Regions from separate parts of the Senegalia sp. (in: firmicutes) genome, predicted to be linked through region 1. Evidence: a T-box and tRNA genes for the amino acid it is inferred to sense, from the RefSeq annotation. Region 1 holds a T-box; the other holds one or more tRNA genes.
What was found. A T-box is a leader RNA that pairs with one kind of tRNA and senses whether it is charged. The one in region 1 lies ahead of serS (serine--tRNA ligase), so its partner is inferred to be a tRNA-Ser.

Region 1 (4,444 bases):
CAGATAATTGTCCATATGGGTATTTACCAAATTTATTATTAAAATGTTTTAAGCTATCACGAGAAAAATTTATAGCCTTATTTTTTACATCTTCACTTACATCATCTAAAAAATATAATTTAATATCAGTATCACCATAATTTTTTACAATCTTTTCAAAATAACTACTAGCAACCCAGGCAAAGTCACGCATTAATTTTGCTTCTATATTCCATACTTTTTTATCTTTCTTTATTTTTTCTTTTAAAATATTACCACTACTTGCTATTTCAAAATCCTTTGGAGCACTTATTTCTATATTATAATTACTTACATCACTATAAAAGGGGTCTCCAATACTATGATAAGGATCTAAATTCCATCCATCTTCATCATATACAGCTGCTATAGGATACCAATTACCAAAATTAAATGTTTTATCTCCATAACCAAATCTATCTTGTGCTGGAGGTAGTTTTACCTTGTATTTCATATCTATATCAATTGCTTTACCTATTTTAAGTTTATTTTTTAAATCTATTTTAAGAATTGTCTTGCCCCTACCTATTAATTTATAGTTTATCTTTTTACCATTTACCTTTACTTCTTCTATATCCATATATCCTTTTTCAAATCCATCTGGATAAGCTGAGTCAAAATCATCAAATAAAAATGGTGCTGTTTCCCTTTTATTAAAAGTATTAGGATAGATATGAAAATACACCTTATTTAAATCTGTATTTTCTTTATTTATATATTTTACATTTTGTTTTGCAATATAAGTTTTTTTCTCTGGAAAAAATTCTGCCTTTATATTATATTTATCTATTGAATCTAAATTCATATCATTGTAATCATCTGTAATTAATGTTTTAGAATTTTCTTTGCTATCATTTTTAATCATTTTTTCTAATGGATTATTAGCACATCCCATAAGTGAAATGATTATTGCTAATACAATAAATAATATTAAAACTTTGTTTGATTTTTTCAAATTATCACCCCTGATATATTTTAAGAGGGCTTAAGCCCTCTTAAAATATTATGCCTTTTCTATTTTTTCTATGCCTCCCATATAGTTTCTTAATACTTCTGGGATTTCAATACTTCCATCTTCTTTTTGATAATTTTCAAGAATTGCAGCTGTAGTCCTACCTAAAGCAAGTCCTGAGCCATTTAATGTATGAACATATTCTAATTTTTTAGTTTCTTCATTTCTATATCTTATATTTGCTCTTCTAGCTTGAAAATCTTCAAAATTACTGCAAGAAGATATTTCAACATATCTATCATAACTTGGCATCCAAACTTCTAAATCATATGTCTTAGCTGAAGAAAAACCTAAATCTCCTGTGCAAAGTTCTACTACCCTATATGGAAGTTTTAATTTTTTCAATATATTTTCTGCATCATTTGTAAGACTTTCTAATTCATCATAAGAATTTTTAGGGTTTGAAAATTTAACCAATTCTACCTTATTAAATTGATGATTTCTTATAAGTCCCCTTGTGTCCCTACCTGCTGAGCCTGCTTCTTGTCTAAAACATGGAGTATAAGCAGTGTATTTGATTGTTAAATCAGCTTCATTTAATATTTCATCTCTATGGATATTTGTAACTGGTACTTCTGCTGTAGGTACTAAAAATAAATCTTTTGACTCAATATGAAAAGCATCATCTTCAAATTTAGGTAATTGTCCTGTACCTGTCATACTATCTCTATTTACTAAAAATGGAGGGATTATTTCTGTATATCCACCATCTCTTGTATGGGTATTTAACATAAAATTCATAAGTGCTCGCTCAAGTGTGGCTCCAAGTCCTTTATATAATGAAAATCTAGCTCCTGTTATTTTAGATCCTGTTTCAAAATCTAAGATGTCTAAATCAGTACCTAAATCCCAATGAGCCTTTGCTTTGAAATCAAATTTAGTTGGTTCAAATACTTTTCTTATTTCTTTGTTATCAAGATCGCTATCCCCTACTACTATTTCTTCATTTGGAATATTTGGAAGTTCTAATAATGAATTGTTTAATTTTTCTTCTACTTCTTTTAATTCTTTATTTATATCTTTTATTTTTGAAGATAAACTTTTCATTTCTTCTAGAACTTCAGATGCATCTTTTCCTTCTTTTTTTAACTTAGGTATTTCTTTGCTTGCAGCATTTTGACGAGCTTTCATATCTTCTACATCTTGTAATATCTCTCTTCTTTTTAAATCTAAATTATATACATTATCTACATCAAAATTACCTTTTCTTTTTCCTAAAGCTTTTTTCACCTTATCTTTATCATTTCTAATCATCTTTACATCTAACATTTAATTCATCTCCTTTTTTTATACAATAAAAAACCTCTCATCCCTATCTTATAGATAGGGACGAGAGGTTAAATTCCCGCGTTGCCACCCTAGTTGATCAATTGATCCACTTAGTACACTTTAACCCGTGCATGGTTTACCTTTTAAGTAAAATGCTAAGAGATGGATTCACTAATTTATATCATCGATTTACACCACCCATCGACTCTCTAAAGATATAAGATTACCTACTATTTCTCTTAATTGCATAAGCTATATTATATTAAAATATAACATATATTTAATATTTATTCAAGACTTTTTTCTAACCTTTAGTATATTATATATATTTTAGCCAATAATTATACTAATAATTAATTACAGGGGGAAAATAATGAATAAAATTGATCTTTATAGTAAGTTATCTGATTTAAAGAAAGTAGACTATAACAATACATTAGCTATAGCAAGTATCATAGAAATATTGGTAGATAAAGGAATTGTAAATAGAAATGATATATTTAAAAAATCACGTATATTAGATACCATGACTATAGATGAAATAAAATCTATGAAGACAAAATAAAACTGATTCTCTTTTTTTAAGAGAATCAGTTTTATTTTTATTCTTGTTCTTCTGTTTGTTCTTGCTCTTGTTCTTCTGTTTCACTTTCTGCTTCTTCTATTCCTAGATTTTGATTTAATTTATTTAATACAGATTCTAATTCATTAATATATTCTCCATATTTTGCCCAGTCGCCTTCACGTGATGCTTCTTTGGCCTTATTAAATAACTCATTTGCTTCTTTTGTTATTTCTTCTATTCCATCTATTTCTGGTGCTTGACCATTTTCTCCTTCTTCTACATCTGTTACTAGTCCATCTTCATTTTCTTCTCTATTTAAATCACCAAATATCTTAGATAAGGCAGTGTCTAAATCCTTTTCCATTACTATCTTTTCTTTATATGCTACAATGACTCTTTTCATTTCTGGTACACTATTTTCATTTGAAGCTTGAATATATACTGGTTCTACATATAATAGTGACTTTTCAATAGGTATGGTCATTATATTCCCTCTTAAAACATTGGATCCTTCTTGCGACCATAGTGTAAGTTGAGGTGAAATCTCTGAATCTTGATTTATCTTAGATTCTACAAGTTTTGGTCCATTTACAGTTATACCTTTAGGAAATCTATATAAAAATAACTTTCCATAATTTTCTCCATCATTCCTTGCCACAAATAAACTTGTCATATTAGGCTTTGTAGACGGTGTATATGGAACTGTAAGCAAGAACTCTACATCTTCTTCATCTGGTAGCTTAAACATCATATAATTAGGTTTTATAGGTTGTTCTTCACCCATATAAACTTCTTCACCTACATCCCAAACATCTTCTGAATTATAGAATACTACAGGGTTGTTAACATGATATCTTTCAAATATTTTAGTTTGTATTGAAAATAAATTTTCAGGATATCTTATATGACTAAATAATTCTTCTGGCATTTCTTTTGCATCTTTAAATAATCCTGGAAATATTTTTTCATAAGTTTTTATCATAGAATCTTTATCATCTACTATATAAAAATCAGTATCTCCATCATAAGCATCTACTACAACCTTAACTGAGTTTCTTATATAATTTGTTTTAAGATCTTCAGTAAATGGTTGAGAATAAGGGAAATTACTCGTTGTAGTATAGGCATCTATTATCCAATATAGTTTACCATCTTCTTGGTTTGCCACAATATATGGATCATCATCATAGCTTAAAAATGGAGCTATTTTTTCTACTCTTTCTTTTATGTTTCTATTTATTATAATTCTACTATTATTATTTACATTATTTGATATTAATAGCTTTAAATTAGCTTGCTTGATAGCATATAATAATCTATTTATACCACCTAAACTAATACCAGCTGTTCCTTCATAAAATACTTCTGCATTATCAGAACCCTTAGGATAATCAAATTCAGGTTCGTCACTATTTATTACAGCATAATTATCTGTTGCTTCACCAAAATATATCTCTGGTCTTTCTATTTTTAAATCTGTACTAGTAACTGGTGGTATATTATTTACAAGTAAATTTGGTTGACCATTTGATGCAACTGAATTTACAGGAGATAATACAAATCCATAACCATGAGTATAT
Region 2 (4,444 bases), on a different contig from region 1:
TATGTTCTTTAGAAAGATTCCTGATAATGGAGGATTTGCTATAATGGCAGGAGTTGAACAATTGATAGAATATCTGAAAAATTTAGATTTTACAGAAGAAGATATAGAATTTCTAAAAGAAAAAGATATGTTTAGTGATAAATTTTTAGATTATTTAAGGGAATTTAAATTTGAATGTGATGTATGGGCTGTAAAGGAAGGTATGCCAATATTTCCAAGAGAGCCCATAGTAAAGGTACGTGGTCCTGTAATACAAGCTCAATTTATAGAGACAATGATATTACTTACCATAAATCATCAATCTCTTATTGCAACAAAGGCAAATAGAATAGTAAGAGCAGCAGAGGGGAGACCAGTCTTAGAATTTGGTTCAAGAAGAGCACAAGGATATGATGGAGCAATACTAGGAGCTCGTGCTTCATTTATTGGAGGATGTGCTGGTACTGCTTGTACAATAGCAGATAGAGATTACAATATACCTGCATCTGGTACTATGGCACATAGCTGGGTACAATTATTTGAAACTGAAGAAGAAGCATTTAGAATCTATGCAAGAACATATCCTGAAGATTGTGTTCTTTTAGTGGACACCTATGATGTACTTAAATCAGGTGTGCCTAATGCTATAAAGGTATTCAAAGAAGAAGTTATAGCTAAAGGATACAGACCAAAAGGAATTAGACTTGATAGTGGAGATATAGCCTATCTTTCAAAAGTTGTAAGAAAAATGTTAGATGATGCAGGACTTAATGATTGTAAAATAATTGCATCTAATTCTTTGGATGAATATATAATACGTGAATTACTACTTCAAGATGCAAAGGTAGATTTATTTGGAGTAGGAGAAAGACTTGTAACATCTAAATCAGAACCAGTATTTGGAGGAGTATATAAACTTGTAGCTGTAGAGGATGATGGAAAATTAATTCCAAAAATTAAGGTAAGTGCTAATGTAGAAAAAATTACAACTCCAGGGGCTAAAGATCTCTATAGATTATATGATAAAGAAAGTGGAAAAGCTATTGCTGATTTAGTTACCATGGAGGGTGAAAAGGTTCATGAAGATAGACCATATGAACTTTTTAATCCACTATATACTTGGAAAAGAAAAAAGGTAGAGAATTTTAGGGCTGAAAAAATACTTACCAAAATATTTGATAAAGGAAAATGTATATATGCAAGTCCAGATGTAAATAATATTAAAAGATTCTGCAAGGAACAAATTGATACCTTATGGGAAGAAGTTTTACGTTTTGAACATCCCCATAAATATTACGTAGACTTATCATATGATTTATGGATAGTAAAAGATAATTTACTAACAGAACATTCTGTAGAAAAATTAAGTGAGTAAAATATCAATTTAATGTTAAGGTATTCAATCCATGGGTATAAAAAGGAATAAGAATAAATAACACTAAAAATAATAGGAGGTTTTTGTATGTTTTTTAAATCAATGATTGAAGATGTATTAAACAAAAGAGAGCAGGAAAGAAAAAAAGCAGCAGCAAAAGGAGCTACAACAGGTCTTACAATAGGTGCAGCAATAGGTGCAGTAGTTGGATTATTATATGCTCCAAAATCAGGTAAAGAAACAAGAGAAGAGATAAAAGAAAAGGCAAATGAAACAAAAGTAGATTTAAAACTTAAGGCAATGGATGCAAAAGATAATTTAAGTCAAAAAGCAAATGAAACAAAAGAAGATTTAAAAACAAAGATAGAACAAACTAAACAAGTAGTTAATACTACAAAAGAAGGATTAAAAAAGACAGCTGATGATACAAAAAAGAATTTAGAAGAAACTAAAGAAGCAGCACAAGATACAAAAGAAGCTGTAGATAAGACTCAAAATGATTTAAACAAAATGAATAACAATAAATAAAAGTTTTGAAAAACAAAGGAATAGGGGGTGTAAGTTATCGATACCGTTATAACTATATCAGATTTAATGATTATTTTACTATCACTTGTAGGAATAGGTGTTGGGATATTCCTTATATTGGTACTTAAAAATTTAGCAGGTGTATTAAAAAATGTAAAGTCACTTATAGATGATAATCAATCAAATGTAGATGATGCACTTAAAAATCTACCTAATATCATGAAAAATGTAAATGGGATTACAGATGATGTAAATTATGCAATGGATGATATATCTAAATCTTTACCAATTATAGTAAGAGATGTAGAAGGTGTTACTACTACAGCAAGAGTAACTGTAGAAAAGGCAGGTCAAACAGTCAATACACTAGAACAAGGTGTAAAAGATACAGTAGATTCCGTTAGAGGAACAGTTTACACTGTAAAAGATAGTAGTGCTAGTGTAACTACCTACATAAAGGTGATTGCACAAGTTTTAAAAGTAATTGCAGCTAGATTAAAATCATAGTAAACCTAAGCCAAGGGATTTATCCTTTGGCTTTTAGTATTTACTCTTGACAAATCAATGCTTTTTTTATATAATAAGTATCTGTTGACAGTTAAAATTGTCATTAAATTAAAATATACGGAGAGATGGTTGAGTTTGGCTTAAGGCGCTCGCCTGGAAAGCGGGTAGGCGGTAATCCCGTCTCGAGGGTTCGAATCCCTCTCTCTCCGCCAGTATAAATCTTTGCCGTGATAGATGGGGAGGTAGCGGTGCCCTGTAACCTGCAATCCGCTACAGCAGGGTTGAATTCCTAGTTGAGGCTTAACTGGTTAGGGTCTGCCCTAGGTAAGTGGTGTTGACGATTGGGTCCTACGCAACGAAAATTCATGAATTCCGTCAGGTCTGGAAGGAAGCAGCGGTAAGTGAACACTTTCGTGTGCCGTAGGGAAACCTGATCCGAGCTAACTGCCTAGGTAACGCCTGGTTAGTTACAGTCGAAGCTAGGTTCACGGCTTAAAATTTTAAAAAAGCAAAAAGCTATGGATTAATCCATAGCTTTTTGTTCTATAAAGTAATACTTAATTATGATATAATAAAAATACAAACTTTATAATTGTAGGTGAAAAGATGGCGTTTAAAGCACTTTATAGAAGATTCAGACCAAAGACATTTGATGATGTAGTAGGTCAAGAACATATAACAAGAGTACTTAAAAATCAAATATTAAATGATAATATAGCTCATGCATACTTGTTTTCAGGTACCCGTGGAACCGGGAAAACCTCAACAGCAAAGATATTTGCAAGAGCTGTAAATTGTATAGATAATAATACAGGAAATCCTTGCAATGATTGTGAAGTTTGTAGATCTATATTAGATGATAATATAATGGATGTAGTAGAGATGGATGCAGCATCAAACAATAGTGTAGATGATATACGAGATTTAAAAGAAAAAGTAAAATACCCACCTTCAAAAGGTAGATATAAAGTATATATAATAGATGAGGTTCATATGCTTTCTAAGGGAGCATTTAATGCACTACTTAAAACATTAGAAGAGCCTCCAAGTCATTTGATATTTATACTTGCAACAACAGAACCTCAAAAATTACCTGCAACTATACTTTCTCGCTGTCAGAGATATGATTTTAAAAGGATAACCGTAAAAGAGATAGTTACTACAATGAAAAATATTTGTGATGAGTTAAATATAGAAGTAGAAGAAAGAGGACTTCAGTTAATAGCAAGAAATTCTGATGGAGCAATGAGAGATGCTTTAAGTATATTAGATCAATGCATATCCTTTGCAGATGAAAAAGTAAGCTATGAATATATATTAGAATTACTAGGAACAGTAAATAGTGACATAATATTTGATATGGCAGATAGTATAATAGAAAAAGATTTAGAAAAATCTCTTAAAACAGTAGATGAGCTTATAATAATAGGAAAAGATATACATCAATTTATAAAAGATATGATAAATCATTTTAGAAATCTCATGGTATCCAAAGCATCAGATAAATTAAATGATATAATAGATGGTACTGAGGAAACTATAGAAAGATTTAAAATTCAATCTCAAAACATAGAATTAAGTAGAATAATAGCTATAATAAAGCTGTTATCTGAAGCAGAAGTAAATAGCAAATGGTCATCTGAACCTAGGATAATACTTGAAACTACAATTATGAAGATGTTATCACCTGAACTTGATACTTCAGTTGACTCTCTTTTAGCTAGAATAAGCAATTTAGAAAGTGCTGTAAAAAGAGGTAAAATTGTAGTAGAAGAAAAATTAGAAGATACAAACACCAAAAGTAACATAGCAAAAACAGTATCAAAACAAGTAACAAAAAAAGAAACAATCAAAAAAGAAGAAGATAAGAAAGAAGAAATAATAATCAATAAAGAAATCAATGAAAATATAGATATAAATGATGTAATGAAAATATGGCCTGATATGATGAAAAAAATAAAAACGGAAAAAATAAGTATTCAAGCACTATTATCAGAAGGAATACCCCATGATATAGAGGGTAATACTCTATATGTATTATTTAAAGATGGATTT

Region 2: it has a tRNA-Ser gene. The T-box ahead of serS (serine--tRNA ligase) is inferred to sense a tRNA for this amino acid. The anticodon was not compared.

The regions. Positions count from the first base shown of each region.
Region 1 covers NZ_JBQCYD010000022.1:6,523-10,966, reverse strand. The annotation lists gene ACTHUW_RS07620 (M1 family metallopeptidase) at 1-973, opposite strand, end outside; gene serS (serine--tRNA ligase) at 1,022-2,299, opposite strand; T-box leader at 2,353-2,552, opposite strand; gene ACTHUW_RS07610 (hypothetical protein) at 2,673-2,864, shown strand; gene ACTHUW_RS07605 (UPF0182 family membrane protein) at 2,902-4,444, opposite strand, start outside.
Region 2 covers NZ_JBQCYD010000037.1:16,302-20,745, forward strand. The annotation lists gene ACTHUW_RS09740 (nicotinate phosphoribosyltransferase) at 1-1,354, shown strand, start outside; gene ACTHUW_RS09745 (YtxH domain-containing protein) at 1,442-1,882, shown strand; gene ACTHUW_RS09750 (hypothetical protein) at 2,000-2,389, shown strand; tRNA gene ACTHUW_RS09755 (tRNA-Ser) at 2,509-2,601, shown strand; RNA gene ffs (signal recognition particle sRNA large type) at 2,615-2,880, shown strand; gene dnaX (DNA polymerase III subunit gamma/tau) at 2,996-4,444, shown strand, end outside.